DNA from 3 places in the Brevibacterium sp. Lmc1 genome. Region 2 is predicted to be linked to each of the others. Evidence: riboswitches for the same ligand, from Rfam matches in the RefSeq annotation. Region 2 holds a riboswitch; each other region holds the start of a gene.
What was found. A riboswitch is a leader RNA that binds a small molecule or an ion and turns the genes downstream of it on or off. The one in region 2 is predicted to bind thiamine pyrophosphate.
Positions count from the first base shown of each region.

Region 1: it holds a riboswitch for thiamine pyrophosphate, as region 2 does, so the genes downstream of both, AC239G_RS05385 (ECF transporter S component) here and thiO (glycine oxidase ThiO) in region 2, are expected to answer to the same signal.
Region 3: it holds a riboswitch for thiamine pyrophosphate, as region 2 does, so the genes downstream of both, thiM (hydroxyethylthiazole kinase) here and thiO (glycine oxidase ThiO) in region 2, are expected to answer to the same signal.

Region 1 is NZ_CM172803.1:1,248,155-1,255,805, reverse strand. It holds gene AC239G_RS05405 (MmgE/PrpD family protein) at 1-857, opposite strand, end outside; gene AC239G_RS05400 (DUF4916 domain-containing protein) at 1,053-1,592, shown strand; gene AC239G_RS05395 (universal stress protein) at 1,750-2,667, shown strand; gene AC239G_RS05390 (purple acid phosphatase family protein) at 2,704-4,431, opposite strand; TPP riboswitch at 4,803-4,911, shown strand; gene AC239G_RS05385 (ECF transporter S component) at 4,934-5,563, shown strand; gene AC239G_RS05380 (ABC transporter ATP-binding protein) at 5,563-7,095, shown strand; gene AC239G_RS05375 (energy-coupling factor transporter transmembrane component T family protein) at 7,106-7,651, shown strand, end outside.
Region 2 is NZ_CM172803.1:1,755,184-1,762,834, reverse strand. It holds gene AC239G_RS07820 (ketopantoate reductase family protein) at 1-620, opposite strand, end outside; gene thiE (thiamine phosphate synthase) at 617-1,300, opposite strand; TPP riboswitch at 1,312-1,415, shown strand; gene thiO (glycine oxidase ThiO) at 1,405-2,562, shown strand; gene thiS (sulfur carrier protein ThiS) at 2,559-2,816, shown strand; gene AC239G_RS07800 (thiazole synthase) at 2,818-3,585, shown strand; gene moeB (molybdopterin-synthase adenylyltransferase MoeB) at 3,582-4,862, shown strand; gene AC239G_RS07790 (SRPBCC family protein) at 4,833-5,348, opposite strand; gene AC239G_RS07785 (mismatch-specific DNA-glycosylase) at 5,372-6,016, shown strand; gene AC239G_RS07780 (thymidine kinase) at 6,041-6,661, opposite strand; gene AC239G_RS07775 (PepSY domain-containing protein) at 6,654-7,334, opposite strand; gene AC239G_RS07770 (VOC family protein) at 7,415-7,651, opposite strand, start outside.
Region 3 is NZ_CM172803.1:3,105,423-3,113,073, reverse strand. It holds gene AC239G_RS13950 (ATP-binding cassette domain-containing protein) at 57-881, shown strand; gene AC239G_RS13945 (sugar ABC transporter permease) at 878-2,089, shown strand; TPP riboswitch at 2,241-2,374, shown strand; gene thiM (hydroxyethylthiazole kinase) at 2,362-3,291, shown strand; gene thiE (thiamine phosphate synthase) at 3,288-4,046, shown strand; gene thiD (bifunctional hydroxymethylpyrimidine kinase/phosphomethylpyrimidine kinase) at 4,043-4,912, shown strand; gene AC239G_RS13925 (TenA family protein) at 5,014-5,754, shown strand; gene AC239G_RS13920 (hypothetical protein) at 5,840-6,055, opposite strand; gene AC239G_RS13915 (cysteine desulfurase family protein) at 6,184-7,437, opposite strand; gene nadC (carboxylating nicotinate-nucleotide diphosphorylase) at 7,439-7,651, opposite strand, start outside.

The sequences.
Region 1 (7,651 bases), 510 kb from region 2:
TGCTCCTTGGTGTAGGTGTCGAGGATCGCACGCTTCGATTCGCCCTTGCCCGGCAGCGGGATGGTGTAGCGGGCTTCGGGGCCGGAGAGGATCCAGGCGATGAAGCCGTCCTCGCCTTCGTAGATCGGGTTCGGGGCTCCCTCGCCGCGCATCGCACGGTCGACGGATTCGACGGCCATCTTGCCGGCGAACGCCGGAGCGTGGGCCTTCCAGGACGAGATCTCGCCCTTACGCGACTGACGGGTCGCGGTGGTCACATGCAGGGCCTGCTGGACGGCCTGGAAGGTGATCTCGGTGGGCAGGTGGAGCAGGGCGCCGATGCCGGCTGCGGCCGAGGGGCCCAGGTGGGCGACGTGGTCGATCTTGTGCTCGTGCAGGCACATTCCCTTGACGAGGTCGACCTGGATCTCGTAGCCGGTGGCGATGCCGTTGATGAGGTCCTTGCCGCCGATGCCCTTGTGCTGGGCGACTGCGAGCACTGCCGGGATGTTGTCACCGGGGTGTGAGTACTCTGCGGCGAGGAAGGTGTCGTGGAAATCGAGTTCGCGCACGGCCACACCGTTGGCCCAAGCGGCCCATTCCGGTGAGAAGCGGTCGGTCACCGGCAGGCCGAAGATGTTGGCACCGGGATTGAACGGGTGAGCCTGAGCCTGCTCGCGAGCGTGGGTGGGAGCGGAGCGGCGCACGGATGCGGCAGCGACGGAAGCGTTGTCGATGACGCGGTTGATGACCATTTCGGTGACTTCGGAATCGACCGGCGTCGGGTCGGATGCGACCTCGGCGATCTTCCATGCGAGCTGATCTTCGCGAGCCAGGTTCTCTGAGCTCTTGTAGGTGCGGACTTCATGATTGATCATGGATACCCCTTCATAGTCCTTGACCGGAAATGGTCACATAGTGCTGACACAACTGTAGGCCACGTCACTCGACAGGTCCCTGCCGGTCGGAAATTTATCTCGACATCAAGATATTTTACCCGAAGCGTGTCCCAGTTCACCAACGGGGTCCCCATGCTCTTCTGCCGCGAGGGATGGTTGTGGGAATATTGGGTCATGACTCGGACTGCCCTGGACTTCGACGAGAACTGGTTCGACGACGCGGAATACGCGCGCCTGCGCAGACGCATGCCGATCCCCTATGTCAACGCCATCCCAGTGCGGGTGGGCGAGACCGGCAATGTCGAACGCATCGGCCTGCTGCTGCGCAGCCTCGAGGACGGCACCCTCGGACGCGAGGTCGTAGGCGGGAGGATCCGCTTCCACGAGACGATCCGAACCGCATTGGTGCGTCATGCCGAGAACGACCTCGGCCCGATGGCGCTGCCGGTCATTCCGCCTGCAATCAGCCCGTTCCACATCGCCGAGTACTTCCCCACCGAGGGTTCGGCCCTCCTCCACGATCCGCGCCAGCATGCGATCGCCATGTGCTTCATCATGGAGGTCCGCGGCGAATGCACCCCGCGGGCCGATGCCCTCAGCCTCGATTGGCTGACCCCCGAGGAGACCATGCGTCCCGATATCGTCGGCGAGCTCTGCTACGGCCAGGACCATATCCTGCGCATCGCACTGGCCCATCTGGGCTTCCGCGTCTGAGCCAGATGCACGCCCAGGTGAGACGGACCTTCTCGCCCCACGTTTTTTCTACAAGTTGTAGAACCGTCTTGGTAGACTGAAAGCGACGCGGACGATACCGCCAGTCGGGGCCGTCGTCGGCGTCTGGGTTGGACAGGCCCCGATCGAGAGGTGCGAGATGTCTGCTCAAACCAGTTCGTCCGAATCCGGCCTCAGCCTCGAACTCGGCGTCCTCGTCGGCTTCGACGGCTCGGAACTCGCCGCCCAAGCCGTCCGCTACGGCGCAGTCGAGGCCGAACGCCGCAGAACTGTTCTCACCGTCGTCACCGCCTATGAGCTGCCGACGATGATCTATCCGAATATGGCCTCCATCCCCAGTGAACCCGAGGATGACAAGGCGAAGAAGGAAGCAGAGAAGACCCTCGCCGAGGCGGTCGAACTTCTGCGCGATTACTCCGGTGAGAAGTCCTTCCGCACGGCACCCGGCAATTCCGCCGGTGCGCTCGTCACGCTCAGCGCCGATGCCGAGGTCGCCATCGTCGGCGCCCGCGGCCGCGGCGGTTTCATGGGTCGAGTCCTCGGATCCGTGTCCACGGCGCTGCCTGCCCACGCTCACTGCCCGACGATCGTCGTTTCCGAACGGTCGGCCTCGGCAACGGCCGGCAACGGCCCAGTCGTCGTCGCGGTCGACGGTTCCGACAGCGGTCGGGTCGCCATGTTCACGGCAGCCGCCGAGGCCGCCTTACGCGGCACGGAACTCGAACTCGTCGTGGTGCTGCCGGCCGGTGAGGAATGGCTCTACTGGTACCCCGACCTCGAACTCAGCTCCGAGGTCACCGCGCGTCGGCAGAGGCAGCTGTCCGAATCACTCGAGACGGAAGCCGGGACGCTGTCGGAGCAGTTCCCGGATCTGACGGTGACCACCTCGGTGCCGGTCGGCGATCCGACTGAGACTCTTGTCGAGATCAGCTCCCGCGCACAGCTGACGGTGATGGGCACCCGTGGGCGCGGACGGATCCGCAGCGCACTGCTGGGATCCGTCTCGCGCGGAGTCCTCAACCACGCCGAAGGCCCGGTCATGGTGGTTCCCAGCTGATCGGCAGCGCCGTGCTGATCAGCCAGGAGGTGCTGATCAGCTGAGCCCGGCACCTCGACGGCGACGGCTCACCACGAGAAGTGTCGCGCCGAGTGCCAGCGCTCCCGCGCCGACGGCCAAGGGCAGTGCGAGCCCACCGCCGGTGCGGGGCAGGTCTCCATCCCCACTCGCCGAGGCGGTCCCGGATGAATCCGAATCATCGCCCGTTCCTGCGACGTTCGCTTCTGCACCGTTTGCCTCGGCGCTGGAGTCGGCAGTGCCGGCATCTGCCGTGCCGGCGTCGTTTCCGCTCCCGTCGTCGGTACCGTCAGACCCGACACCACCCGAGGCAGCACCGTCGGAGGCGGCGTTGTCGGAGGCGGTGCCACCCGTACCAGCATCGGCATCTGCACTCGGACCATCGGCACCTGGGTCCGCGTCGTCTCCCGTTCCAGCACCGTCGGCGTCATCATTCGCACCTGCACCATCAGCGCCTGCCCCGGAGTCGGTACCTGCATCGGCTTCGGCGCCGGCTTCGACACCGGCATCGGCCTCCGCGTCGTCATCCGGGGCTGGTTCTTCCGCCTCGGCGCGCCTGAGTTCGACATCGTCGATCTGCTCGGCTGCGGCCTGCGCCTCCGCGCGCTCACCATCGGCCGGTGCCCCGCCTGCCGGCACCTCATAGGTCGTCGCCCGCAGCGCCTCGTCGCTGACCCGGACCCGCGTGAAGGCGGGCACGTCGTTGTGGACGCTCTTGCCTTCCCAGTCGAGGCCGGGAACGTAGTCATAGAACTTCGACCCTGACGAGGAGGTCAGCGTGAGGTAGAGCGTCTGCCCGTCTTCTTTCTCTTCCTCGGCTCCCGCTTCCGACCCTTTCACTCGCTTGCCTTCGCCGTCCATGAGGAAGGTGCGGTTGAAGATGTGGTCATGGCCGGAGACGACGAGGTCGATGTCATTGCGGGCCGCGACCGGAGGGATCGCTTTCCGCAGCCGTTTGACGTCGAGGTCGTCCCAATGTGTTGCCGTCGAATAGATCGAGTGGTGGAACCCGAGAACAGTCCAGCGTGCCTGGTCTCCGTGCTCGGCGACGACCTCGTCGATGAACTCGGCGTGGGCATCCACGTCCGGGCTGTTCGAGTTGATGTTGAGGAACAGGACTCCATCGTCGATGAACCAGTAGTCGCCGCCACCGCCGTGATCCTGGCTCACATTCGGTCGGTTGAAGTGCTGCTCATAGGCTTTCGAAGACACATCGTGGTTGCCGATCGTCGTCGCCTGCGGGATCGTGCGGGTCGCTTCCGGTGCCAGGTATTGAGCATACTGCTCCTGGTTGCCGGCGGAGTTGACCTGGTCTCCCAGCGAGTAGAAGAAGCTCGGTTCGTCAGCGGTGGCCACTGCCGAGGACAGGGTCCGGTCCCAACCGGCAGCGTCGTCGGGATCTCCGCCTCCGGCGCCGACCTGGGGGTCGCCGAAGACGAGGAATTCGTCGTCTCCTCCAGCAGATCCTGTGGTGAATTGCTCCACCTCGGTGTACCCGTCCTCTTCGCTGCCGACCTGGTAGGCGTAGTCAATGCCAGGTTTCAGGTCGGTCATGCTCGCATGGTTGAAGTGACGCTTGAGGTCGGCGGCAAGGCCCGAGTCCGTGGTCTCAGCCTTGTCAGCATCGGCGGGGAGCTTTCCGCCAACGAGCTCACTCGCCGGCGCCCACCGGACCTCTCCCCCACCGGCACTCTCACTCATCCACGAGAGGTTGCGCGCCGTGGAGTCGGCCCCGACCTGCAACACGGTATCGGTGATAGCCTCGCTCCCAGCATCCGCCTCGGCGGGCGAATCCGTCCGGTCAGGGCTCGGAGTCTGAGCAGAGTCGGCATTCGCGCCCTGGGTCGCGGTCGACCCTCCGGAACCGAGAGATGGCTCGGCACGCACGGGAACCGGGGCCGCCACCAGAGCGGCGAGCAGGGTAGCGGCAGACAGGGCACTGAGCGGTCTCTTAAGTCGATGCGTATTCACCCGCCCATTCCTACTGACCAGTAGTGTCCGGTTGTTCGAGGCCCATCGACGGGAATGGGAACGGGAAGTGAATCCTCGATGACCGCCCCCGGCCTCCGCGTCGCCACGGATCCCGGTCGCTGCCCCGCTCCCCTGTTGTACAGTGGTGGCTACGACAGGGGAGCGCCGTCAGGGGCGCTGAGAGTGCAGAAGAAGCTGCAGACCCTCGAACCTGATGCGGTTAGCACCGCCGAAGGAAGTCGAGACTCTTCACCCCTCCTTGAAATGAGGAGGCACAATGCCGAATACCACTACGCCGAGCACCACCCCCACCTCTTCACGCGCCTTCACCGCGGCGCCGAAATCCAAACAGTGGCGGGTGGTCGACTATGTCACCACCGCCGTTCTCGGCATTGCCGTGGGGCTTGTGTTCTGGGTGTTGGCGCTGAGCTGGAAGGTCCTCGAACTCGCCTTCCAGGCATTCCCGCCGTCGATCGGTCTCATCGCAGGACTCTGGGTGCTGGCCGGTCCGCTCGCCGGTGCCATCATCCGCAAACCCGGTGCCGCGCTCCTGTGCGAACTCATCGCCGCCATCGTCGAAGCCGTCCTCGGCTCTCACTTCGGAGCAACCGTCCTGCTCTCGGGTCTGCTGCAGGGCCTCGGTGCCGAACTCGTCTTCGCCGCCTTCGGCTACAAGCGCTTCACCCTGTGGGTCACCGCCGCATCGGGCATGCTGGCGGCTGCGTTCATGGCAGTGAGCGAGAACATCATGTACAACGCCGAATGGCAGTTCGGCTTCCAGGCGATCTACGCAGTCTGCGCGATCGTCTCCGGCCTCGTCATCTCCGGGATCGGCGCCTGGTTCGCCTACCGGGCGATCGCGGCTACCGGAGCGCTCAGCTCCTTCGCCTCAGGCCGACTGCGCTGATGGCGCTGCCGATCACGGCCGCCGGCTTCTCATGGACACACACCGACCGTGACCAGCCGGCAGTCGGACCGCTCGATCTGCAGATCACGGCCGGAGAGAAAGTGCTGCTGCTCGGCGCCTCCGGGGCCGGCAAATCGACGTTCCTCCACGCCGTCGCCGGTGTCCTGCCCGAGGAATCGGGTGAGGCCACCGGTGAACTCCTCGTCGGCGGTGAGAAACCGGATCCCCGCCGAGGCAGCACCGGGCTGGTCCTCCAAGATCCCGATTCTCAGGTGATCTTCTCCCGCATCGGTGATGATGTGGCGTTCGGGATGGAGAACCTCGGACTCCCGTCCGAGACAATCGACGCTCAGGTCCCCGAGTCCCTGCAGGCGCTGGGACTCGATCTGCCGCCGGGGCATCCGAGTGCCGCTCTGTCCGGTGGGCACAAACAGCGGCTGGCTCTGGCCGGGATCCATGCGATGGCCCCGGAGGTCATCGTCCTCGACGAACCGACGGCCAATATCGATCCCGCCTCAGCGACCGAGGTCCGCGATGCCGTGCTCACCGTGCAAGCCGAGACACAGGCGACCATGCTCATCGTCGAACACCGGGTGGAGCTGTGGCTCGATCACGTCGATCGGGTCATCGTGCTCGGCCGCGAAGGCATCGCCGCCCAAGGCCCTCCGGGGCAGATCTTCACCGAGGCGGCCCTGACCGAGACGCTCATCGACTGCGGAATCTGGATGCCGCGGCACTCCCCCGACCCGCGCCGAGGCGGAACCGCAGAAATCAATAGGACGACGGGCCGCCTCGGCGAGGTTCTGCTGCGCACCCATCGGCTCAGCGTTGCTCGACCGCGCATGGCCACCCCCGCCGCGACCGACCTTGACCTGAGCCTGCGTGCCGGTCAGGCACTCGGAATCGTCGGTGCGAACGGGGCAGGCAAATCGACCACGGCCCTGACCCTGGCGGGCCTTCTGCCCGAATTCTCCGGACAGGTCCTCGCCGAGGCGCCCCTGCGGGACGGAGCCAAACGGGCCCGGCCATTCGCCTGGCCGTCGAAGCAGCTGGCGGCGCGCATCGGCATGGTCTTCCAGGAACCGGCACACCAGTTCCTCACCTCGAGCGTGGCGACCGAACTCGAGCTGGGCCCCCGACTGGCCGGATGGTCTGCCGCCGAGTCGCAGGCACGGGTGGATGAGCTTCTTGAGGGACTCGGTCTCACCGGGTTGGCGCAGGCTCATCCGCAGAGTCTCTCAGGTGGGGAGAAGCGACGCCTGTCGGTGGCAACGATGCTGGCGCCCCGGCCACGGGTGCTCATCGTCGATGAGCCGACCTTCGGTCAGGATGCGCTGACGTGGGCGGGGTTGGTGGAGATGTTCCTCGACGCCTTGGTACACGGTTCCGCGGTGGTCGCGGTCAGCCACGATCAGGCGTTCCTCGAGGCCATAGGTGCCGATGTCCTCAAGCTCGGTGGCTGCCTGAGTGCAGATCGCGATGTCGTCGACGAGTCGGAATCGCGTGTCAGGGCGGGTGATCGCGGTGAGTGAGAGTCTCGATGTGCGTTCTCGCCCCTCCCCTGAGGTCGCCGTACAGGATCCGGGACAGCTCATCCCCGTGGTGCGTTCCACCGCTTTGGCTCGGTGCAATCCGCTGACGAAGATCGCAGTGGCCCTCATCCTCATGGTCGGGGCGCTGCTGAGCATTGATCTCATCTCTGCCGGGGTGGTGCTGCTCGCGGCAGTGCTGGCGCTGCCGGCGACGGGACTCGATCTGGTGGCCGCGGCCAAGCGGCTGTGGTTCCTCCCCGCCGGCGCTCTGCTCGCCGCTTGGGGCACGGCGCTGTTGGCGGAGAAGACTGGGGATGTGGTCGTCGACTTCGGTCCGATTCTGTTCACCACCGGGTCGCTGGCCGCGGCCGCGGCGATCTTCGTCCGTGCCTTGGCATTGGCGATCCCGCTCATCGTGCTCGCGTCGACGATCGATCCGCGTGATCTCGCCGATGCGCTCATTCAGCATCTGCGGCTGCCAGAGGTGGTTGTGGTCTCGGTTCTCGCGGCCTCACGTCTGCTCGGACTGCTGGTCAGTGAGTGGCAGGTGCTGGCG
Region 2 (7,651 bases):
GCGGCGATGAAGATCCATTTCTCCCACAGCCCGTCGATGATTCCATCGACGGTCTGGAGTTTGAATCCGGGCACATCGAGCGCCTCGGAGATGCGTGTGGGCACTTCGGCGCCGTGGAGATCTCCGATGGTCATCACGGCCAGGTCGGTGAGCTGGACGACGGCTCCGTCCCTGATGGTGCCGACGATCTTGACGAACCCTCCGAGCACCTGTCCGGGGTATCTGCTCTGCAGCTTCTCGATCTGAGCCATGCCGTTGAGGAACGGAATGATCGTCGTCTGCTCGCCCACAGCCGGTCCGATATCGGCGATGACCGAGTCGAGTCCACCCGCTTTGACCGCGACGATGACGAGGTCGAAGGTTCGTGATGCGGCTGTGAGTTCCTCAGCGGTGATGACATCGACCTGATTCGTCCGATCATCACCGGGTGCAGTGAAGCGCAGTCCCTCCGCGCGGACCGTCTCCGCCCGTGCCTGCCGGAGCAGGAAAGTGACATCGCGTCCGGCCTCCTGCAGATAGGTGCCGAACGCTCCGCCGGTCGCCCCCGCCCCGGCGATGAGAATCGACAGGTCAGCGCCAGCACCGATTCCCTCGGATGCTCTGTCAGCTGCTTGGGTCATTCCAACTCCTCCTTGAGCTCCCGCGCGGCCGCAGCGGGATCCTCAGCCGAGGCTATCGCACGGACGACGACGGCACGCCTCGCGCCCGCCTGCCGGATCGCGTCCAGCCTCTCCCCGGTCGCGATACCACCGATGGCGAACCACGGTTTGGCCGCCTCGGCGGCGGTGGCGGTCAGCAGCGCCGTCCCCACAGAGGCGCGGCCTGGCTTCGTCGGGGTCTCCCAGACCGGCCCGACACAGAAATAGTCGGTCTCCGGGTCCGCCTCGGCGGCGAGCGCCTGCTTGAGGGAATGGGTCGAGCGGCCGAGGATGACATCGGGTCCGAGCACAGCCCTGGCCTGAGCACTGGTGAGGTCGCCTTGACCGACGTGGAAGACGTCGGCGTCGGTCAGCAGCGCAACGTCGGCACGGTCATTGACTGAGAAGAGCTTGTCGTGACGGGCGGCAATATCTTTGAGGACCTCCAATGCCGCGATCTCGGCGCGGGCCTCGAGGCTCTTGTCCCTCAGTTGGATGATGTCGACACCTCCACGGTAGGCGGCGTCGAGGAACTCGGCGAGGTCGCCCTGACCGGTCCGGGCATCGGTGCACAGGTAGAGCTTCGCCTCTGCCAGTCGTGCCTCTCTCCAGGCTCTCTTCGTCTGCCGCGCTGCGGTGCGCGGTGGCATCTGTGTGGTCATGGTCATAGAGTAGAGGAGTTCGCGGGAGCCTCCCAACGAGGCTGAGAGGGCGTAAGAGCCGACCGTCAGACCTGATGCGGATCATGCCGCCGGAGGGAGAAGCTGTGAGAGTCATTGTCGTCGGCGCCGGGATCATCGGCCTGTCCACGGCCTGGTATCTGCGCCGCCTCGGTACCGAAGTCACCATCATCGATCCTGCGCCCGCTCAGGGTGCGAGCCATGCTGCCGCAGGGATGCTCGCTCCCGCCGCCGAGGTGGTCTGGGGGCAGACTCCCCTGTACCCGCTGATGCGAGCCTCCGCGCAGATGTATCCTCAGTTCTCCGCCGAGGTGGCGAGCGCCGCTGGCAGCGATCTCGGTTTTTCGGATGCCGGAACATTGGTGTGCGCCGGTGACCGAGCTGATCTGCAGGCTCTGCGGGAGCTGCGCGATGCACAGTCGCGGTCCGGTTTCGCCACCGAGCTCATCACCGGCAGTGCTGCCCGCCGGGTTGAGCCGTCGTTGTCGCCTGCCGTCGCCGGGGCCGTGCACATTCCAGGCGATCACTCGATCGACCCCCGTCGGCTCACTGCCGCATTGCTGACTGTCCTGTCCTCTCACTCAGGAGGCTTCATTCGCCAGCGGGCGGCCAGCCTGATCAAGGACGGCGATACGACTGTGGGAGTCGCACTGGGCGATGGCCGCCGGTTGGAGGCCGATCAGGTGATCATCTGCGCCGGCAGCGCTGTGTCCGCGTTCGTCGGTGCCCCGCAGCTGCCTCTGCGTGAGGTCTGGGGTGATGTTCTGCGACTGCGCGCCTCCGCGAAGGCGACTCCGCTGCTGAGCCGCACCATCCGCGGGCTGGTCAATGGTCGCCCCGTCTACCTGGTTCCTCGCCCGGACGGCGAGATCGTGCTCGGTGCCAGTTCGCGTGAGGACGGACTCTCCGGCACTCCGGCCGGGGCGATTCACCGGCTGCTCGCCGACGGGCAGCGACTGGTCCCGGGCATCCTCGACGCGGAGATCACCGATATCACCACCCGTGCCCGGCCCGGTTCTCCGGACGACCTGCCGATGATCGGCCGCATCGATCCCGGCTGCATCGTGAGCACCGGGTATTTCCGCCACGGCATCCTCTTGGCCCCGTTCGGCGGCAGGCTCGGTGCCGAGCTCGCCCTGGGCGTCGCCTCCGACTGGCCTCCTGACGGGACGCTCGAGTCCGTGTCCCCACACCGCTTCACCACAGACCACACCAGTGCCTACCCGATGAGGAGCATCTCATGACCGACCACGAACACTCACCGACCATCGTCCTCAACGGCGCTCGCCATGAGCTGCCGGGTGCCACCTCGGCGCTCGACCTCATCGCCGACGTCACCGGACGGGAGCTGAACCCCGATGGGACACCAGCCGACGGCGGCCGCCTGGGCATCGCCCTGGCCGTCGACGGTGAAGTCATCCGTCGCGGTGCCTGGTCCGATTGCACCCTGGCCGACGGGCACACCGTCGACATCGTCACCGCTGTGCAGGGAGGTTGAGATGACCTGGACGATCGATGATGTGGAGATGTCGTCTCGCCTCGTGATGGGCACGGGAGGGGCGAGTTCCCTGAGCATTCTCGAAGACGCACTCGTGGCTTCGGGAACCGAGCTGACCACTGTGGCGATGCGCCGTTTCGACGCCGAGTCCCGCGACTCAGTGTTCACCATGCTCCAGCGTCTGGGTATTCGGGTGCTGCCGAACACCGCCGGCTGCTATACGGCCCGAGACGCCGTGCTCACCGCCCGACTGGCCCGAGAGGCGCTGGAGACGAATTGGGTGAAGCTCGAGGTCATCGCCGATGAGGACACCCTGCTGCCGGATCCCATCGAGCTCTTCGCCGCAGCCGAGGAGCTCGTCCTCGATGGGTTCACGGTCTTCGCCTACACGAACGACGATCCGGCCCTGGCGAAGCGTCTGGAGGACGCTGGTGTAGCTGTGGTGATGCCGGCCGGTGCTCCGATCGGCAGTGGGCTGGGCATCCTCAACCCTCACAACATCGAGACCATCGTCTCCCGTGCACAGGTGCCCGTCATCCTCGACGCCGGTGTAGGCACCGCCTCCGATGCCGCTCTGGCGATGGAGCTCGGGTGCACCGCGGTGCTGCTGGCCTCGGCGGTCACCCGCGCCCACGATGCTCACGCCATGGCCCGGGCGATGGCTTTGGCCGTCGAGGCCGGGCATCTGGCGGCCGGAGCCGGGAGGATTCCCAAACGACCGTTGGCATTGGCATCATCGCCGTTCGATGGAATGCTCGCAGCACAATGACCACCGTTGCCGCCACTCCTCCGTCGCTGCCTCCTCTCGTCGACCCCGTGGAGTCTCTGTCCCGGACGGAGCTGGAACGCTACTCCCGGCACCTGAGCCTGCCGGGATTCGGACTCGAGGGACAACGGCGTCTGCGGGCCGCCTCGGTGCTGGTCATCGGCGCCGGCGGGCTCGGGGCTCCAGTCCTCAACTATCTCGCGGCCGCAGGAGTCGGGTCGATCACGATCATCGACGATGACGTGGTGGAGGCTTCGAACCTGCAGCGCCAGATCATCCACCGGAATGCGGATGTGGGCCGACCGAAGGTCTCATCTGCCGCCGATGCCGTGCACCGGCTCGATCCGAACTTCGAGGTGCGCACGATCGCGGAACGGCTGAGCCCGGAGAATGTGCTCGGTCTCTTCGCTGAACACGATGTCGTCGTTGACGGGGCGGACAACTTCGCCACTCGGTACTTATCCAATGATGCCGCCGAACTCACCGGCACCCCGTTGGTGTGGGGCACGATCTTCCGCTTCGCCGGTCAGGTGAGCACGTTCGTTCCCGGTCACGGGCCGATGCTGCGCGATCTGTTCCCGGATATCCCGGAACCCGATTCGGTGCCCAACTGCGCCGAGGGCGGAGTCCTCGGTGTGCTGTGCGGAACCGTGGGCTCGGCGATGGCAACCGAGGCGATCAAGCTCATCTGCGGCATCGGTGCCCCATTCATCGGTCGGCTGCTGCGCTATGAGGCGCTGACCGGGGAGTACTCGACCCTGCGGTTCTCCCTCGATCCCGACCGTCCCCCGGTCACCGACCTCACCGAGGTGGCTGCCGCCTGTGCTGTGGACCTCGACGGCGGCGGCGTGGCAGAGCCTGCGGCGGATGAGATCGACGTCGCCGAATTCCTGTCCGTCGAAGACGATGTGTTCGTCGTCGATGTGCGGGAGGACTGGGAACGTGAGCTGGCTGCCATCCCCGGCTCGATGCATCTGCCGCTCGGCGCCCTCCGAGACGGCGGGTGGCAGGCGCTTGAGTCGTTGCTCGGTGCCTCCGGCCGGGCTGAGGCACCGGTCGATATCGTCTTCCACTGCAAGTCCGGGGCCCGATCGGCCGAGGCCGCCCAGATTCTGTCCCGATCGGTCCCGACCGGAGTACGTCTGCGCTCGCTTGCCGGGGGCATCGAGGCGTGGGAGGCCGCCGCTCGCGCCTCGGCAGACCAGAGAGACCAGCGACCGGCAGATTCGAGGACCTGGGTACCGGTTCGCTCAGGAGCCGGGCCGGTCGGCCAGTCGTGATCGCAGTCCCCGTTCGCCGGCTCTCATCACTGCCCCATGCATGAGTCCGGACAGCGGTCGCATCGCACTGATGATCGTTCTGCTCGTCGTCACACACCACAGAGAATCGATTGTCGTCACCCCCTCGGTGGCGGTCAGAGTCCATCTGCCTTCGCCGCGCAGATCACCACTCGCCCGGAACCGGATGTGATGGGGTGCATCGACCTCCTCGACTTCGATGGAGAACCGCAGAGACCACCCGACCGGTGCGTGGACCAGAAGGCGGGCTCGGCTGCCTGGGGTCACCGGCAGATCGGCGGCATCAACGTCAGCCTGTGCAGCCCCGACCCTTTCGGCTGCTGTCAGTCCCGGCCACCACCCAGGCCACTCGTCGACCTGTTCCAGAACCGCCCACACCGATTCGATTCCGGCGTCGGTGGTCCAGCGGTCGTTGAAATGGAAGGGTGCGGACTCTCCGGGCTGTGGGGTCACATGATCGTGGCTCATGGTACGACGGTAGTGTGAAAGATGTGAGTGAGGACAACTTCGTCAGCAATCGTCGGCTATCCCCTCTGGGCGGTCGCAAACCGACCAAGGACGATCTCGCGGCTTTCGCCACGGACGACCCGGATGCGATCGACGATATTCTGCCGAGCGATTCCTCCGGGCTGAAGATGCTCATCGTCGGCATCAATCCGGGGCTGTGGACGGCCGCGGTGAATGCGCCGTTCGCACGTCCCGGCAACCGTTTCTGGCCGTCTCTGCATCAGGCGGGTCTCACCGATCACCAAGTCGATGCCTCGTGTGGGCTCGAGCCTGCGGATGAGCTGCAGCTGCTCAGTCGTGGAATCGGTCTGACCAACCTCGTGGGGCGAGCCACTGTCCGCGCCGACGAACTCTCCCGGCAGGAGCTGCGTGAAGGTGCGGCTCACCTCATCGAGCGTCTTGCCGATATCCGACCCCGGGCGGTCGCGATCGCCGGGATCACAGCGTTCCGCACCGGCTTTCAGGTGCCGAAAGCTCAGCTCGGCCGGCAGGATACGACGCTGATCGACGGGTGGCCGGCTGATGTGGCGCTGCATGTGGTTCCGCAGCCGAGCGGCCTCAACGCCCACTATCAGATCCCAGACCTCGCGCGGATCTGGCGAGAGGTCTGGGACAGCATCGACGGCTAGGACCGTTGGACAGGTCCGGTGAAGCTACCCGGCCCCGGTGAAGTGCTGCCGACAGCGAGCGACATAGGTATCCAAGCCACCGATGTGGCTGGCGTCGATCTCAGTCGCGGCCAGAGTCGCCTCGGGTGGCTGAACTGTCCGTGCTGCGTCTGGTCCGTTCGGGCTCTCCGTCTGTTCCAAACGCTGGTGGAACACAGCGTCCTTCCCACAGACTGTGCACACCGCCGTGAGTCTCAGGACCTCCTCAGCGACGGCCATGAAGCTGGGCAGCGGTTCGAACGGCTGCCCGTCGAAGGTCACGCACAGTCCTTCGACGATGACGTCGAGTCCACGGCTGAGGAGGTCCTCGACGGCGGGGACGAGCTCCGGGCCGAAGAACTGCGCCTCATCGATGGCGATGAGGTCATAGTCCTTCTGTAGGGCCGCCCCTGCAAGGGACGCGACGTCTCCGAGCGGCACTGCGGGGATATTCACCCCGGTGTGCGAGGTGATCGTGGAGATGTCCGATCGGGTGTCGAGCGAGTGGGACACGACGAGGACATCGATTCCGGCAATCGTAGCCCGCCGGACCCTGCGCATAAGCTCTTCGGACTTTCCGGAGAACATAGGTCCGGCGATGACCGTGAGACGACCGGTGTCAGTCATCGACGCTGACTCTCTTGGAGTCGGTGTCAACGGTGACTTCCACGTCTCCGCTGCCCTTCTCGAAATCGAACTGGTACTCCTGCTTGCCGTCGTCGAATTCGAGTTTCCAGCTCACGAGCTTTCCGTCGGCTTTCTTCTGGGCAAGTTTGAGAGCGTCGTCGAAGGCCATCGGATCGTTGAGGTCGATGGCCTTCTCTTTGTCATCGGTCGAGTCCTGCTCGTGTTCGGCGATCTTCCCGGTCTCCGCGTCGATCTCGACGTCATGGTCGGTGTTTCCGTCGAGGATGGACACCTCGTACTGCCAGGCCTCGTCTTTGTCGTCCCAGTCGAGCTCGATGCCATGAACGATTCCGTTCCCGACTTCCTCCTCGGCAGTCTTGATCGCGTCTTCGGCACTGATGGCCGGCGATTCTTTGCTCAGGTCGGCACCGGCGCTCAGGCCTTTCCCGGACGATTCCTCCGCCGGCCTGGTTTCATCGCCGTCATCGTTTTGGCCATCGTCGCTCTGATCCTCGCCTCCGGCAGGGCTGGCCTCGGCCGATTCGCTTGCCGCGGACGAGTCCTGCGCCTCATCGCCTCCGTTTCCGGAATCACTTCCGCCACACCCGGCCAGGCCGAGAGTGAGTGCTGCAAGTCCGGCCACTGTACTCATTGCCATGCGATTCGTCTTCATGGCTGCCACGCTAGCAAGCGAACACCTTTCACAAGTCGTTTCTGAGAACAATCTCATCTGAAGGGGTTCGAGACTGCTGGTCAGTCAAGGCAGAATTCGTTGCCTTCGGGATCGGCCATGACGATGAAGCCGTGTTCCAACGGCGGGTCCGGATCGACTCGGCGCAACCGAGTGCCTCCGAGTCCCGTGAGTCGGGTGCATTCTGCTTCGAGTGCATCCATCCGCTCATCGCCGTCGAGTCCCGGAGCGGCACGGACGTCGAGGTGCACGCGGTTCTTCACCGTTTTGGGCTCGGGCACCGTTTGGAAGAAGACCCG
Region 3 (7,651 bases), 1.4 Mb from region 2:
GCGACCGCCACCGGTCGCCGGCTGCCGGGGTCAACGACTGCGACAAGTAGGAACAGATGACATCAGAGACACCCGACCCGGCAACTGAGGCGACGCGGACGCCGGGCAGCGACAGCGAGCCGGTGCTCGAACTGCGCGGAATCAACAAACGGTTCGGTGCAGTCCAAGCCCTGACCGACATCCATCTCAGCGTCGGTCGCGGCGAAGTCGTCGGCCTCGTCGGCGACAACGGCGCCGGCAAATCGACCCTGATCAAGGTCATCGCCGGAGTCCACGCCGCCGATGACGGCGAACTCATCATGAACGGGACGGCGCAGAGATTCTCCTCCCCGAAGGATGCACAGAAAGCCGGAGTGGCCACAGTGTTCCAGGATCTGTCCCTGTGCGAGAACCTCGACGTGGTGGCCAACCTGTTCCTCGGACATGAGAAGACCCGCGGCGGCGTCCTCGACGAAGTGACGATGGAAGCCAAATCCTGGGAGCTGCTGCGCAGCCTCTCGGCAAAGATCCCGAGCGTGCGCGTACCGATCGCGGCCCTATCCGGCGGTCAACGTCAGACGGTCGCGATCGCCCGGTCCCTCCTCGGCGAACCATCCTTGGTCATGCTCGATGAACCGACGGCGGCACTCGGCGTCGCCCAGACGGCCGAAGTGCTCAACCTCATCGAACGGCTCAAAGAACGCGACCTCGGCGTGCTGCTCGTCAGCCACAATATGGCCGATGTGCAGGCGGTGTGCGACCGGGTGCACGTGCTGCGGCTGGGCAAGGACGCCGGTGATTTCCCCGGTGACGAGCGCACCGATGTGCTGGTCGCCGCGATCACCGGAGCCAGCGACAATGTCGTGACCAAACGCGCCGCACGGAGGGGTGAGCGTCGATGACCCGCAATTCCTTCATCACCGATGAGCGGATCTCGTCCGAAGGCGTGATCGGCACCTTCGTCCGCCGGGTCAAAGAGGGGCAGCTGGGGTCGTTCCCGGTCATCCTCGCACTCATCGTCATCGTCATCGTATTCCAGTCGGCCGACTCGAACTTCATCTCTCCGGCCAACCTAGTCAACCTCTCCACTCAGGTCGCGTTCCTCGCGATCCTGGCTCTCGGCATCAACCTCATCCTGCTCCTCGGCGAGATCGATCTGTCTCTGGCGCAATTGGGCGGTTTGGCCGCCTCGCTGCTCGGTGTCTTGGTGGTAAGGCAAGGTGTGCCGCCGGCCTTGGCGCTGGTCATCATGCTGCTGCTCGGCCTGGTCGTCGGCGCGATTCAAGGTTGGTTCTTCGCCGTCGTCGGCATCCCGGCGTTCGTCGTCACCTTGGCCGGTCTGCTCGCGTTCACCGGTCTGACTCTGACGACATTGGGCACGCAGAAGAACCTGTCGATGTCGGACACCTTCGCCTTCGACTTCGCCAGCTTCTACTTTCCTGCGATCTGGGCCTATATCTTCGGCGCCGTCGCGATCATCGGCTTCGGCGGCGGCATCATCTATTCGAAGCTGCGCCGCCACCGGGAGGGTCTCAGCGCTCCGAGCTGGACCTCTGTGATCGTGCGGATCGTGCTGCTGGCCGCGATCGTGTTCGGGTTCCTCATCCTCGTCAATCAGGACTTCGGTCTGGCGATGCCTTTCTTCCTCATGATCGTCATTGCGATCATCATCGACCTCGTGCTGCGCAAGACCCGCTACGGTCGTTCCATCTACGCCGTCGGCGGCAAGGTCGAAGCTGCACGGCGTGCCGGCATTCGCGTGACCTGGGTGCGCATCAGCGTGTTCATGGCAGCCGGAGTGCTGGCCGCATTGTTCGGCTTCATCAAGACCGGTGTGACGACAAATGCGGGATCGACGCTGGTGAGCACGCAGGACCTACTCAATGCGATCGCTGCAGCTGTCATCGGCGGCACCTCGCTGTTCGGCGGACGCGGAACCGCCTGGGCAGCCGTGCTCGGTGCTCTGGTCGTCGGTGCGATCAACAACGGTCTCTACCTCATCGGCTTCAACTCCGATGCGCAGCAGATCATCACCGCACTCGTCCTGCTCACCGCCGTCGTCATCGACGCGCTCAGCCGCCGCGGACAGAGGTACGTCGGGCGCGGGTAGTGGGGCGTGAAGCTCCCTCTGCCGACCGCTCGCCTTAGCGTCGAGCGCGCAATGCATAGCTTGATACAGCGACGTTGAGTCGAGCGGTCGGTGCTGAGCATCCAAGCAGAGTATGGAGTCGCCCGTGTCCGACCGGGCTGATACAGTCGGAGCCAATGACATGGGGTGCCTCATGAGGATCCGTGCGCACCAAAGAGTTGCGCACGGAGGACACCGAGGCTGAGAGAACACCCATCGAACCTGATCTGGGCCATACTAGCGAAGGGATCGTCATGGTTGACTTCGACCTGCGTTCTGCGAATGCGCGACTGCGCGCAAGCAATCCACTCATCCAGTGCATCACGAACACCGTCGTGCAGCAGTTCAGCGCCAACGTGCTCCTGGCCATCGGCGCCTCCCCGGCAATGCTCGACCACGAGGCCGATGCCGGACAGTTCGCCGGGATCGCAAGCGGAGTCCTCGTCAACTTCGGCACCGCCTCGAACCACCAGCTGCTCGCCGCCGATGCCGCCATCGACGTCGCCAACACCGCCGGAAAACCCTGGGTCCTCGACCCCGTGAGCGTCGGCGCCGTCGACTTCCGCACCTCCCGCATCCGCCGCGCCGCCGCCGATCACCCGACCGCCATCCGCGGCAACGCCTCCGAGATCGCCGCACTCGCCGGAGTCGGACTCGGCGGTCGTGGAGTTGACTCCACCGACGAAGTCGACGCCGTCCTTCCCGCCGCCGCGAAACTGGCCAGAGAAACCGGTGCCATCGTCGCTGTCTCCGGACCAACCGATGCCGTCGTTGCCCACATCGACGGCACTGACCACGTCGCCCGCATCTCCGGCGGACATGAGTTCATGCCGCTCGTCATCGGCACCGGCTGCTCACTCGGTGCCGTCACCGTCGCCTACCTGGCCGCCGTCCGAGCCGGACTCGCCGACCCCGACGCCGACGTCTCAGCCGTCAACGCCACTGAGCAGTCCGCGAACGGTGGGGCCGCCTCGGCGAAGTTCGAAGCCGTCGTCGCCGCCCACGCCCACTTCGCGGTCGCCGGGGAACTCGCCGCCGATGGTGCGAAGGGTCCGGGCAGCTACTCGGTGAACTTTCTCGACGCACTCCACACCGTCGACGGTGACCGACTCGCACAGGCGAGAATCGGCCTCGACACGCTCACTTCTGCGAATGAAACCGCCGGCGAAGGCGTCCAGGCATGACCGCCGGATCCGCCCACATCGCTGACAACCCGGCTGACGACGGCGCGACCGTGAACGACCGAGACGGCTCGGCCGACCGCTTCGCCGGAATCGACACGCGCCTCTACCTCGTCACCGACTCCGCGCAATGCGAGGCCGCCGGCCGCAGCGTCGCCGAGACCGTGCAGGCCGCCGTCGCCGGGGGAGTGGGCATCGTCCAGGTCCGCGACAAAGACATCGACGATGCAGGCTTCTATTCGCTCACCCGCCAGGTCATCGCCGCCGTCGATGCCGCCACCCGCGACACCGACCGCACGGTCCCCGTCGTCCTCAACGACCGCGTCGAGGTGGCCCGCCGCCTCATCGATGAAGGCGAGAACGTGCACATCCACGTCGGCCAAACTGACACCACCGTCGTCGAGGTGCGCGCCGCCCTGGGTGCGGAACCGCTCATCGGTCTCTCGGCCGCGAACAGCGACGAATTCGTCGCCGCCCGAGACTCCGGAGTCGTCGACCTCGTCGGCATCGGACCGGTCTATGACACCTCCACGAAAGCCGACGCCCCCGACGGAATCGGACCGGACCGCCTCGGGGAACTGGTGGCAGAAGCGGGCATCCCCGCGGTCGCGATCGGCGGCATCAACGCCGATCGTGCTCCTGACCTGCAGGGACGTGGGCTGATCGGGATCTGCGTGGTCTCGGCGATCTGCATGGCCGACGATCCGAAGACGGCAGCAGAGGAGCTGCTCGCCGCATACGCCGGGAGTGCACAGTGACAACCCGCCCGCCGATCACCCTGTCCATCGCCGGCACCGATCCCTCCGGCGGTGCCGGAATCCATGCCGACCTCAAGACCTTCACCGCGCGGAAGACCATGGGCACGACCGTCATCACCGCCCTCGTCGCGCAGAACACGCACGGTGTGTCCCGCGTCTATCCGATCGACGTCGATTTCGTCGCCGATCAGTTCGACTCCGTGCTCGGCGACCTGCCCGTCGATGCGACGAAATCGGGGATGCTCGGCAGCCGTGACCTCGTCGAACTCGTCGTCGATCGCGCCGCCGAAGGCCGGCTCGGCTTCTATACCGTCGACCCGGTGATGATCGCGACCTCCGGCCACCGCCTCCTCGAGACCGATGCCGTCGAGGCCGTGCGCACCCACCTGCTGCCGGTCGCCGACCTCATCACCCCCAACCTCCCCGAGGCGGCCCTGCTGATCTCCGACGACGAACCCGAAGCGCAGACGACTGAAGCCATGCGTGACCAGGCTCGGCGCCTGCTCGAACGCGGCCCCGGAGCTGTCCTGCTCAAGGGCGGGCACGGCAGCGAGGACGAGGTCATCGACATCCTCGCCACCGCCGATGGCCAGGTCCGCGAGTTCACCCACCCCCGCGTGACGACGATGAACACGCACGGAACCGGGTGCACTCTGTCAGCCGCGATCACCGCCGAGGTGGCCGTCCTCGGCCGCGAACGCACAGAGATCGGGTCGGACATCCTCGGCGAGGCCGTCGACAATGCCCTCGATTATCTTGCTCGCGCTCTCACCTCGGCCGCGGACTGGCAGCTGAGCCTCAACCCGGAGGGCGCCCACGGACCCGTCGACCACCAGGTCGACATCGTCCGCGGTCGACCCGCCTGACATATCCATCCCGCCAGACCACCACCTCACGCGAACCGCCAACTCAGTCGATCCACCACGTCATACGAACCACCACGTCATACGAGCACAAAGGAGTTCCCATGACCGTCACCTTTACCGCCGGCCCATTGACCACCCAGCTGTGGGACCGTGTCCGCCCCATCGTCAAGCAGATCGAAGAGCTGCCGTTCCTCGCCCAGCTCGCCGACGGCAGCCTCGATCCGAAGGCCTTCGTCAACTACATCTCGCAGGACAGCCTCTACCTGAACGGATACGCCAAGGCCATGTCGTTCCTGGCCGCGAAGACCGTCGACCGTGACGAATCCCGATTCTGGGCCGGATCCGCCGCTGAGGCGATCACCGTCGAAGAGGAGATGCACGGAGAGCTGCTCGCCGATGCCCGACTCGCCTCGGCGCTGGAAGAACTCACCGCGGAAGGCTCCCGTTTCAAGGCCTCCCCGACGACGCTGGGTTACGTGTCCTTCCTCGTCGCCACGGCCGCCAGCCGATCCTACGGCGAAGGCGTCGCCTCAGTGCTGCCCTGCTTCTGGGTGTACGCCCATATGGGCAAGGTGCTTGTCGACCGGGCCGGGCAGATGGCCGACGACCACCCCTACCGCACCTGGGTGCAGACCTACGACTCACCCGACTTCGACGAATCGACCCGCCACGCCGTGCAGATCCTCGAACAGGAACTCGCGAAGGCACCGAGCGAGGAAGCCGCCCGCATGCGGGCGGCCTTCGAGCAGGCCTGCGTCTTCGAACTCCACTTCTGGGCCTCGGCACACGCCATGCAGAACTGGGACGTCTCCGTGTTCCTGCCCCAGGAAGTCACCGTCTGATTCCAGGGAGCATCGGATCCCCCTCGCCGAGGTGGCCCTGACCTTGAGTCGGTCACCTCGGTCGGCGGGCGGAAGCGTTCCCGCCTCAGGCGCGGGAGGCTCCATAAGGGTCATCCGGGTAATGAGTGAGCGGACCGAACGATCCGAGAGCATGCCAACCGCGGCGCAGAGTCGTCCACAGAAGCACGTGATCGACCTCGATGAGGGGCACTCGGTCGTGCTTCGGGCAGGCGAACCGACCGATGAAGAACACAACGGTCGCAAACATCACTGCGATCATGAACAGAATCAAAAGATCCATGGCGGCCCCCTCACATCCTGATACGAATGCCTCTCTTTTAGTCTCGCCCCAAAATAAAGAGAAAGATAGGGCTATCCCACCTGGTGAGCGTGAAGGTGATCAAAATCAACTCGGGTGTGAGACGCCGTTCATGCAAAGGATGAGGCGAGGCTCTCGGCAGCGCTGATGACGGCTCGGGCGGCCGCTCGTCCCTGGTCGGGGGTGATCGAGGACGGGAAGGTGAAGCGCACACTCGTCTGCGCGACCTCGGGCGCGACCCCTAAGGCCGTGAGCACATGGGAGGGCTCATCGGAGCCGACCGCACAGGCGGAACCGCTCGAGGCCGTTACCCCGAGGCGTTCGAGCTCGAGCAGCACTGCCTCGCCGGAGGTGTTCGAGAAGCAGAACGACGCATGATTCGGAGTCCGAGTCGCCCGGCCGTCAGGGCCGGCCGTGCCCGCCGCGCCCGTCAGAAACGACCCGGGGACATGGCTGAGCACTGTGGAGATGAACTCATCGCGGATGGCTCGGACACGATCGGCGGCCTCATGCCGATCCGCCTCGGCGAGTTCGAGTGCCGTGGCGAACGCAACGGCCAAAGCCACGTTCTCCGTGCCCGATCGTCGGCCCGACTCCTGCCCGCCGCCGTGGATGAGTGGTTCGACGGGGACGCGGGCGCGGATCGCGGCCACACCGATGCCCTTCGGCGCCCCGACCTTGTGCCCGGCCAGGCTGAGCGCATCGACGCCCAATCCGGTCAGCGGCAGCCACCCGGCCGCCTGCACGGCGTCAGTATGGAAGAGAGCACCGGCCTCATGGGCGATTCCGGCCAGGGTCGGAATGTCGGCAACGGTGCCGATCTCATTGTTCGCATATCCCACGCTCACGAGCACGGTGTCCGGGCGGATCGCCGCCGTGAGGGCTTCGGGGGTCACGGTTCCATCGGAGGTCGGGGCCACCTCGGTGACGGTGAATCCGTGGACGCGGGTCAGGAATTCCACCGAGGCGAGCACCGCTTCGTGTTCGATGGGAGAGGTGACGATATGTCGCCGAGGCGGCACCGCGGTCCCGGCCCGACCCTCGGGCTGAGCCCGATCTTGGGTGTGCGATCGACCCTGGGTCTGAGCCCGATCCTGAGTCCGAGCGCCGAGGGCCATACCGATGATTGCGAGATTGTCCGCCTCGGTGCCGCCGCTGGTGAACGTGATGTCCGTGGCGCGCATGCCAAGCACCTTCGCCACGCGAGCACGGGCATCGGCGAGGGCTTCGGCGGGTCCGCGCCCGAATTCGTGGTGGCTCGACGGGTTGCCGAACGCCCCGGCCAGATACGGCCAAGCGGCTTCGAGGGCTTCCCTGCGCACGGGAGCCGCGGCCGCGGTGTCGAGGTAGAGGCGTCCGGTCATCTCAGGCCTCGAGGGAAAGGTCGAGACCGAGGTCGATCGCGCGGACACTGTGGGTCAGCGCGCCCGAGGAGATGACGTCGACGCCAGTGGCGGCGATCTCCGGGATCGTCTCCAGGGTGACGTTGCCGCTGGCTTCGACTACGGCGCGGCCGCCCACGAGTTCGACGCCTTCGCGCAGCTGAGCCGGGGTGAAGTTGTCGAGCATGATGATATC